DNA from 3 places in the Lentzea sp. NPDC020367 genome. Region 3 is predicted to be linked to each of the others. Evidence: riboswitches for the same ligand, from Rfam matches in the RefSeq annotation. Region 3 holds a riboswitch; each other region holds the start of a gene.
The links. A riboswitch is a leader RNA that binds a small molecule or an ion and turns the genes downstream of it on or off. The one in region 3 is predicted to bind S-adenosylmethionine.
Positions count from the first base shown of each region.

Region 1: another riboswitch for S-adenosylmethionine. It lies ahead of thrC (threonine synthase); the one in region 3 lies ahead of ACH413_RS39630 (methionine ABC transporter ATP-binding protein).
Region 2: another riboswitch for S-adenosylmethionine. It lies ahead of ACH413_RS13505 (aminotransferase class V-fold PLP-dependent enzyme); the one in region 3 lies ahead of ACH413_RS39630 (methionine ABC transporter ATP-binding protein).

Region 1 is NZ_JBIRVV010000014.1:179,943-183,212, reverse strand. It holds gene ACH413_RS39540 (hypothetical protein) at 1-301, shown strand, start outside; gene holA (DNA polymerase III subunit delta) at 312-1,289, opposite strand; SAM riboswitch class I at 1,368-1,502, shown strand; gene thrC (threonine synthase) at 1,514-2,782, shown strand; gene ACH413_RS39525 (DNA internalization-related competence protein ComEC/Rec2) at 3,092-3,270, opposite strand, start outside.
Region 2 is NZ_JBIRVV010000003.1:253,545-256,814, reverse strand. It holds gene ACH413_RS13510 (potassium/proton antiporter) at 1-1,254, shown strand, start outside; SAM riboswitch class IV at 1,328-1,442, shown strand; gene ACH413_RS13505 (aminotransferase class V-fold PLP-dependent enzyme) at 1,480-2,811, shown strand; gene lspA (signal peptidase II) at 2,835-3,270, shown strand, end outside.
Region 3 is NZ_JBIRVV010000015.1:9,522-12,791, reverse strand. It holds gene ACH413_RS39640 (transglycosylase family protein) at 1-27, shown strand, start outside; gene rsmA (16S rRNA (adenine(1518)-N(6)/adenine(1519)-N(6))-dimethyltransferase RsmA) at 690-1,520, shown strand; SAM riboswitch class I at 1,609-1,702, shown strand; gene ACH413_RS39630 (methionine ABC transporter ATP-binding protein) at 1,923-2,921, shown strand; gene ACH413_RS39625 (methionine ABC transporter permease) at 2,918-3,270, shown strand, end outside.

The sequences.
Region 1 (3,270 bases), on a different contig from region 3:
GTGGCTCTACGTGCTGGTCTTCCCGTTCTTCCTCACGCTGGCCGTGCTGCTGGCGGCGCCGTTCCAGCGCAATCCCCTGCCGCGCTACCTGCTGCGGCTGGCACTGACCTACGTCGTGCCGGTGCTGCCGTTCATGATGTTCTGGGACAGCGTCGTGTCGTTCCTGCGCATGTACGGGCGCGCGGAACTGCGGCGGATGGTCGACGGCCTGGACGGCACCGAGTCGTTCGCGTGGACGATCGGCGTCGAACCCGGCTTCACCGGCGCCCAGTACCTGATCGGGATCCCACGCCCGCGGTGATCTCTTGGGATCAGCGGCGGCTGTGCGCGGCCACGATCCGGAGCACGGCACGTTCCAGCGCGTAGTCGGCGTCGGCCGCCACACCCTTCACGTCGGCGTTGAGCCCCGCGACCACCTGCATCGCGTCGGCGAGCCCGGCCTGGTCCCAGCCGCGCGACTGGGCCTGCGCCTTCTTGATCTTCCACGGCGGCATGCCGAGCGGCCCGGCCAGGCTGAACGGGTCGGCCCGCCCCACGGCGGTCACCCGCGCGACCGTGCGCACCGCGTCCGCCAGCGCGTCCGCGACCAGCACGTGCGGCACGCCGAGCTGCATGGCCCAGCGCAACGCCTCCATGGCGCCCGCCCGGTCACCGACGACGGCCTTCTCCGCGACGGCGAACCCCGTCACCTCGGCCTTGCCCTGGTGGTAGCGGCGGATCTCCTCGACCGTCACCTTGCCGTCGGTGTCGGAGACGAGCTGCGACGAGGCCGCGGCGAGTTCGCGCAGGTTCGTGCCCACGGCGTCGATGAGCGTGGCGACGGCCTCCGGGTCGATCTTGCCGCCCGCCCGCCGCACCTCGTTGCGCACGAACGCCTCGCGCTCACCGGACTTGGTGACCTTGGCGCACTCCGTGACCGCGGCACCGGCCTTCTTGAGCTGTCCGGGCAGGTCCTTGGCCGCCTTGCTGCGACCACCGCCCGTGTGCACGACGACGAGCGTGACCCCGTCCGCGGGCGCCTTGACGTAGGAGAGCACCGTGTCGGCGACCTCCTTGCTGATGTCCTGGCCGTTCTGCAGGACGATCACGCGACCCTCCGCGAACAGCGACGGGCTCACCAGTTCGGCCAGCTCCGGAGCCGTGAGATCAGTCACCTGGACGCGGGTCAGATCGGCGGTCGAATCGACCTCGCGGGCAGCCTCGAGAGCCGCCCGAACAGCACGTTCGACCAGCAACTCCTCCTCGCCGATGACGAGGTGCAGTGACTCCGGTGCGCTCACGCTCCGCATCTTCCCACGTCCCGAATCGTGGACGATGGTGGCTGACCAACGGACAGGTGCCGTAGGTTGGTAGCCACAACTGAACACCGCTCATCCAGAGGGGCAGAGGGAACGGCCCGACGAAGCCCCGGCAACCGGCGTCACCGCTATGCGCAGAACTGCGCGTAGAAGACGATCACGGTGCCAATTCCGACCCGTTCGATTTCGCGGGAAAGATGAGGAGATACCTCGCGATGACTGCTGTCTCTGTGCCTACGAGCACCAAGTTCGACCTCGGCCCCGCCCGGGCACTGCTGTGCCGTGAGTGCGGAAATGAAACCCCTCTCGCTCCTGAGTACGCCTGTCTCGAGTGTTTCGGGCCGCTGGAAGTGGCCTACGACTTCGGGAAGATCCGGCGCGAGGACATCGAGGCCGGCCCCAGGTCGATCTGGCGCTACCGCGGCCTTCTCCCTGTTCCGTCCACTGTGGAACAGCACCCGAACACCGATCCCGGCGGCACCCGCCTGGTCGAGGCGCACAACCTCGCCAAGGCCCTGGGCGTCCGCAAGATCTGGGTGAAGGACGACACCGGCAACCCCACCCACTCGTTCAAGGACCGCGTCGTCGGCGTCGCGCTCGCCGCCGCCCGTGAACTCGGCTTCAAGGTGCTGGCCTGCCCGTCCACCGGCAACCTGGCCAACGCCGTCGCGGCGGCCGCCGCCCGTGCGGGCTGGAAGTCGGTCGTTCTCGTTCCCTCCAACCTCGAGCGCGCCAAGATCCTCATGAGCGCGGTGTACGAAGGCGACCTGATCGCCGTCGACGGCAACTACGACGACGTCAACCGCCTCGCCCAGGAACTCGCCGCGGAGAACGAGGACTGGGCGTTCGTGAACGTCAACGTCCGCCCGTACTACGCGGAAGGCTCGAAGACGCTCGGCTACGAGGTCGCCGAACAGCTCGGCTGGCGCCTGCCCGACCAGATCGTCGTGCCGATCGCGTCCGGCTCGCAGCTCACCAAGGTCGACAAGGCGTTCCGCGAACTCGGCCAGCTCGACCTGGTCGAAGCCACGCCGTACAAGGTGTTCGGCGCGCAGGCCACCGGCTGCTCCCCGATCTCGGCCGCCTTCAAGGCGGGCCACGACGTCATCCGCCCGGTCCGCCCGGACACGATCGCCCGCTCGCTGGCGATCGGCGCCCCGGCCGACGGCCCGTACGTGCTCGACGCCGTGCGCCGCACCAACGGCGCCATCGACGACGTCACCGACGAAGAGGTCGTCGAGGGCATCAAGCTGCTCGCCCGCACCGAGGGCATCTTCGCCGAGACCGCCGGCGGCGTGACCGTCGCGACGGCGAAGAAGCTGTTCGAGTCGGGCCAGCTCGACCCGGACGCCGAGACCGTGCTGCTGATCACCGGCGACGGCCTCAAGACCCTCGACGCGCTCGGCGACACGATCGGCCCGCGCGCGACGGTCCCGCCGTCCGCCGAGGCTGTCATCAAGGCACTGGGTTCTTCACCTCGTTAGTCACCTCCCTCTCGGTTCGGGGACGCGCCCGCGTCCCCGAACCGCGTTGTGCATGATCGCTCCCTGCGATGCTGGCGACGACGCGGTGTTCGGCGTCAACGGCGACCCTGCGCAGCTCGCTCAGGTTCACCTCACGTGGCGATCGGTTCCCGGCCACCATCACTGAACACGGTGGCTCACAAGGAGATCGCGTCCGTCCTGAGCCAACCTGTGCGCGGGAAACGTTGCAGGCCTTCTACGACGTGCGGGCCGACCGGTTCCACGTTCGCGCGCCACGCCACGATCCGTTGCGGCCACGGGGCTTCCGCCTTAAGGGCGTTGTAGTGGTAGTCGTGCCAAACGTCTGGCGCGATCCGCAGGCCGTCGTCGAACACGTGCTCCGCAGCGAGGTCGTACGCCTCCTCCGGAGTCGCGGCCTTCGTCGGCGGCAACACATGTGTGGTTGTCGCCCGGTGTGTGACGGCACGTGTGCCGTCTTCGAGCGTTTC
Region 2 (3,270 bases), on a different contig from region 3:
ACGACCCGCTGGAACGCGGTGAAGTCCTCGCTGTGGCTGGGTGTCGCACTGTCCACAGTGGCCGTTGTGGTGAGCGTGGCGGTGACCGGGACGGCGCTGCACTTCCTGCTGGGCCTCGACTGGCGGATGGCGTTGCTGTGGGGCGCGGTGCTGTCGTCCACCGACGCGGCCGCCGTGTTCAGCGTCCTGCGCTCGTTAGGTGTGGGGCCGCGGCTCACGGGCGCGCTCGAACTGGAGTCCGGCCTCAACGACGCGCCGGTCTACATCGCCGTCGTGCTGCTGGCCTCGTCGGACGCGATCTCGTGGACCGCGCCACTGCTGGTGATCTACGAACTGGGCGTGGGCGCGCTCATCGGCGTCGCACTGGGGTATCTCGGCGGGGCCGGGCTCAGACGCGCGGCACTGCCCTCCACCGGTCTGTACCCGCTCGCCACCGTGGCGGTGTGCGTCATGGCCTACACGGCCGGCGACCTCGCGCACGCGTCCGGATTCCTCGCCACGTACGTCGCCGCGCTGGTGCTGGGCAACGCCCGCCTGCCGCACCGCGCCGACACCCTCTCGTTCGCCGAAGGTCTCGGCTGGCTCGCCCAGATCGGGCTCTTCGTGCTGCTCGGCCTCTACGCCTCGCCGTCGCGGCTGCTCGACGTGCTGTTCCCCGCGCTGGTCGCGGGCGTGGTGCTGACGTTCGTGGCCCGGCCGCTGTCGGTGATCCTGTCCTCGCTGCCGTTCAAGGTGCCGTGGCGCGAACAGGCCTTCCTGTCCTGGTCCGGGTTGCGTGGCGCGGTGCCGATCGTGTTCGCGCTGATCCCGTTGATCCAGGGGGTCGAGGGCGCACGCGAACTGGTCGACGTGGTGTTCGTGCTGGTCATCGTGCTGACGGTGGTGCAGGGCACGACGTTGCCGTTCCTCGCCCGGCGCCTCGGGCTGGTGAAGGCGGGCGAGGCGCAGGAGGTCCAGGTCGACTCCTCGCCGCTCGACGAGCTGGGCGCCGAACTGCTGCAGGTGCACATCCAGCGCGGGTCGAAGCTGCACGGCGTCTACATGACCGAACTGCGGCTGCCCGTCGGCGCCACAGTCAGCCTCGTGGTGCGCTCGGGAAAGAGTTTCACGCCACAACCGACGACCCGGCTGCAGACCGACGACCAGTTGCTCATCGTCACCACCGAGGAAGCGCGCGATGCCGCTGAGCGGCGCGTTCGTGCCGTCGACCGCGCCGGTCGCTACGCACGGTGGAAGGGCGAGACCGGCGATTAGTCGGTCACCGACGCTTCCCAGCATCTGAATCAGGTGTCGACGGGCGCGGCGGCCTCCGCTAACGTCGTCGGCAGGTCATGAGAGCCAGCGTCAAGCCCAAGCTTGCTGGCCGGCAACCCTCCAACCGCGGTGGGGTGCCCTTGGTGAGGACCTGGTCCGGCGCGTGGGGCGCCGGTCAAGCGCGGGCCTTCGCACAACGGGGCCCCTGGCCTCGGAGGCAGCTCGATGACGCTCGCGATCACCCCTGGAACCACCACCGCCGTTCCGGCTGTCGTCGGCGCTGACCTGCGGGTTCCGCTCGTCACCGGAGAGCGCGTCACCTACGCCAACCTCGACCACGCGGCATCGGCACCCTGTCTTCAGGAAGTGCGCGACGCCGTCGACGAGCTGCTGCCCTGGTACGCCAGCGTGCACCGCGGCGCCGGGTTCGCCTCGCAGGTCTCGACCCGCGTCTACGAGCAGGCCCGCGACCGCATCCGCCGGTTCGTCGGGGCGCACTCCTCCGACACCGTCGTCTTCACCCGCAACACCACCGATTCGCTGAACCTGTTGGCGCGCAGCGTTCCCAGGAACACCGCCGTCGTCCTGTTCGACAGCGAGCACCACGCGGCGCTGCTGCCGTGGCGCGGTCCGAACGTTCAGCGTGTTCCCGCTCCGTCTTCGTCCGGTGCTGCTGTTGTCGCACTGGACCGGGCGTTGGCCGCCGCCCCGGTCGGTCCTCGGCTCGTGATCGTCACCGGGGCGTCCAACGTCACGGGGGAGCTGTGGCCGGTCGCCGAGCTCGCGAAGGTCGCCCGCCGGCACGGCGCGCGGATCGCGCTCGACGCAGCCCAGCTCGCCCCGCACCGCCCGATCAACGCCCGTGAGCTGGGCGTCGACTACATCGCGTTCTCCGGCCACAAGATCTACGCGCCGTTCGGTGCCGGTGTGCTGGTCGGCCGCGCGGACTGGTTGCAGCAGGCCCAGCCGTACCTCGTCGGCGGCGGCGCGACCTCGAAGGTGACCGACCACGGCGACCGTCTCGGCGTGGCCTGGTCCGCGGTGCCCGAGCGGCACGAGGCCGGCAGCCCGAACGTCGTCGGCGTGCACGCGCTGGCCGCGGCCTGCGAGATCCTGTCGCGGCACTGGGAGCAGACCGTCGCGCACGAGCAGGAACTGCTGACGCGCCTGCAGGACGGCCTGCGCGCGATCCCCGGCCTGCGCGAGCTCGCGATCCTGACCGACGCCGACAAGGTGGGCGTCGTGAGCTTCACGATCTCCGGCTTCGACGCGGGCTTCCTCGCGGCGGCGCTGTCCGCCGAGTACGGCATCGGTGTGCGCGACGGAGCGTTCTGCGCGCACGTGATCGTGGGTCGTCTGGTCAAGCAGGTCGGATCGCACGAGGAACGCGCCGTGCGTGCGTCGATCGGCCTCGGCACGACGGCTGAGCACGTCGACCGTTTGGTGGCGGCGCTGCGCACTCTCGTCACCGAGGGTCCGAAGTGGACCTACGCGCAGCGCGACGGCCGCTGGGTTCCGCAGGACGACAACCGAACCCTGCCGCCGTTCCTCGCGTAGTCCCTGTAGTGGACAATGACCTGGTGAGTGACGAGGCCGAGGCCGCGGAGAAAGCCACCGAGAAGGCGGCCGACAAGGTCGCTGACAAGCCGGTGGAAGCGCAGGTCAGCGAGCCGGAGACGGTCGCGACGCCCGCGATCGTGGTCGAGCCGGCCGCGGAGGAGAAGGCGGAGGGGAAACCCGCCGAGTCCCCCGCCAAGGCGGACGAGGACGACGACGAGTTCTCGATCTCCGGTTCGATCTCGGGCTCGTTGCCGGACCTCCAGACGAAGGTCCTCGCGCTCCTGGCGGGCGTCGTGCTGGCCCTGGACGTGCTCACCAAGGTCGTGTCCGTGGCGTTCCTCGAGGGCGCCGACCCGATCAAGCTCTTCGGCGGCGTGCTCTACCTGACGTTCGTCCGCAACCCCGGCGCCGCGTTCGGCCTGGCCGAGGGCCAGACGTGGATCCTCGCGCTGATCG
Region 3 (3,270 bases):
TGCCGCGCGAAGCTCGGCCTGCCGTAAACACGCACAACCCTCTCCGTCCCCCTGACAAGGCCGCCCTGGTTCGCCACGGGCGGCCTTCGTCGTTGCCGAACTGCACCCCGGTGAGGTCGGGTGCGCTGAGCGACGTGCCGGAGCCGGGCCGCACCGGTGAGGTCGGGTGACGTGGTCGGAGCCGGGGTGGGCGATCGGTGGTTGAGGCTCGGGCAGGGCCCGGCCGTCAACGGCAATGGCGAAGCCGAGCCGTCTCTCCGCACGCCCAAGGCAACGGCGAAGCCGAGCACCCCTGCCGCCAACGGCAATGGCGAAGCCGAGGCGTGTGAACCTGGGCCTGCCGGTCAAGCGGTGATGACGCAACCAACCCGGCGATTGGGGCTTGACCTTGAGTGGGCGGGATGCTCCCCTCATGGGCACGGCCGGGCGCTTTTCAGCCCGGCCTTTTCCGGCCGTCAAGCATCCCGCCAGAGGCTCAAGGTCAAGCCCCAATCGCGATCGTCGCGAAGCGGCGATGACTGGCACCGGCTCGGTACTGCCCGCCCGGCCACCCTCGCAAGGCGACCACCCGCCCGCCAGGCGACCACCCCGCTGGAACGCGACAAGCCAACGCAAGCCGACCCGCCCCCCGGCCCCGCGGTCCCAGCCCGTCCCTCCACGGGTGAGCCTGCGAGAATGCACCGGTGAGCCTGCTGGGACCTGCCGAAGTTCGTCGTCTGGCTGAAGAGCTGGGCATCCGCCCGACCAAGAAGCTCGGCCAGAACTTCGTGCACGACCCGAACACGGTCCGCAAGATCGTCGCCGCCGCCGGGTTGACGGAGGACGACGTGGTCCTGGAGGTCGGCCCCGGCCTCGGCTCCCTGACGCTCGCCCTGCTGCCCGTCGCCAGGCAGGTCGTCGCGGTCGAGATCGACCCGCCGCTGGCGCAGCGGCTGCCGCAGACGGTCGGCGAGATGGACCCGGACAACGCGGGCAAGCTCCACGTCGTCCTCAAGGACGCCATGAAAGTCACCCAAGAAGACCTGCCGGTCCAACCCACGGCGATCGTCGCGAACCTCCCGTACAACGTCGCGGTCCCGGTGGTGCTCCACCTCTTGGCCGAACTCCCGAGCCTCCAGAAGGGCCTGGTCATGGTCCAGGCCGAGGTGGCCGACCGGATGGCGGCGAAGCCCGGCAACAAGATCTACGGCGTCCCCAGCGTGAAGCTCGCCTGGTACGCGGAGTCCAAGAAGGCCGGCTCCATCGGCAAGAACGTCTTCTGGCCCGCGCCCAACGTCGACTCGGGCCTGGTGTGGTTCCAGCGCCACGAAAAGCCGCTGTCCACAGTGGATCGGAAGAAGCTCTTCTCGATCGTCGACGCCGCTTTCGCGCAGCGCCGCAAGACGCTGCGGGCGGCGTTGAAGGGCTGGGCCGGCAACCCGGGAAACATTGACGAACTGCTCGCCAAAGCCGGTGTGGATCCCCAGCAAAGAGGCGAGCAGCTGAGCGTGATCGACTTCATCCGGATCGCCGAGGTCTAGGCCGGGGATCCTTCGGCCAACAGTGTGATCTGTCGAACGAATCGGATTCTGGCTTGCGCAACCGAACGTCCGTCCGGTTGACTGCTACTTGCCATCCGGAGCGACTGAGAGACCTGGCTCTACGACGTCGCAGCAACCACCCGCTGGATGCGGGCAGGTGCTAACGCCAGGACCGATGGAGGAGCACCATGGGTACCGTGCGAATGCTGACGCGCCGTCGAGTCATCGACCAGTGCCGTCGCTCGTCTTCTGCATGTCGTCGCCACCTCGTCTAAGGCGCCTTCTAAAAGTCCTTTGACGCGCACTCAGTCACGAGTGGCGCACACACCTGAGCAGAAATTCTGACCGCGCACGTCCGTCTCAATCGGACAGTGTGCCGTCGCGCGCAGCCGTGGAGCAGACATGATCACCGTCGAAAACCTCACCAAGTCCTTCCAGGGCGTCAGTGCCCTCAACGGCGTGACCCTCGACGTCGAAGCCGGAACCGTGCTCGGTGTCGTCGGCCCGAGTGGCGCCGGCAAGTCGACGCTCGCCCGCTGCGTCGCGCTGCTCGAGCGCCCCGACTCGGGTGCGATCCGCGTCGACGGCACCGACATCACCAGCCTCGACGGGTCGGCCCTGCGTGCCGCCCGCCGCCAGATCGGCGTTGTGCCGCAAGGGGATTCGCTTCTCCGTCAGCGCACGGCCGCCGGCAACATCGCACTGCCGCTGGAGTCCGCCGGCGTTCCCGGACCGCAGCGCCGCACCCGGGTGGGCGAGCTGCTGGACCTCGTCGGGCTGACCGACAAGGCCGGCTCGTACCCCGACCAGCTGTCCGGCGGGCAGCGTCAGCGCATCGCCGTGGCACGCGCCCTCGCTGCCAATCCGTCCGTGCTGCTCGCCGACGAGCCGACCAGCGCGCTGGACCCGGAGACCACCGGTTCCGTGCTGACCGTGCTCGACCGTGCGCGCGCCGAGCTGGGTGTGACCGTTCTCGTTGTCACGCACGACATGGGCGTGGTCCGCAAGATCTGCGATGACGTCGCTGTGCTGGAGCAGGGCCGCGTCGTCGAGCACGGCAAGGTGCTGGACCTGGTCAACGACGTCGCGAGCCGCACGAGCAGTGCGCTGCTGCCCGCCGTCGACCTGAACCCGATCAACGAGAGCAGCTACGACCGCGTCGCGGACGTCGTGCTCGTCGGGTTCGCCGCGGTCGGTGCCCTGCTTCCCGAGGTCTCCCACCGGTTCGGCGTCGAGCTGAACATCGTCGGTGGCGGCCTCACGCGACTGGGCGAGACCCCGGTCGCGCGGTTCCGGCTCGGCCTGAACGGCGAGCGCTCGGACTCCGCTCTGGAGTGGATCGGCGAGGCCGGCGGCTCGGTGCAGAGGTCCCTGAAGGGCCCGCAGGGAGTAGCTGCGTGAGGTCTGCAACACCCTGGTCCGACGTTTTCTCGTTCCTCCTCGAAGCAACCGGCGAGACGCTGTACATGGTCGGCGTCTCGACCGTCATCGCCACCGTTCTCGGAGTTCCCGTAGGTGTCTGGTTGCAGCTCACCGCCAAGGGTGGGCTGCGGCCGAACGCCGCGGTGCACAGGGTCCTGAGCTTCGTCACCGACCTGGGCCGCGCGATGCCGTTCATCGTGCTGCTCGTCGCGCTGACGTCGGTCACCCGCCTCATCGTCGGCGGCTCCATCGGCAGCACGGCGGTCATCGTGCCGCTGGCCGTGGGAGCGATCCCGTTCGTGGGGCGGCTCGTGCAGAACATCCTGTC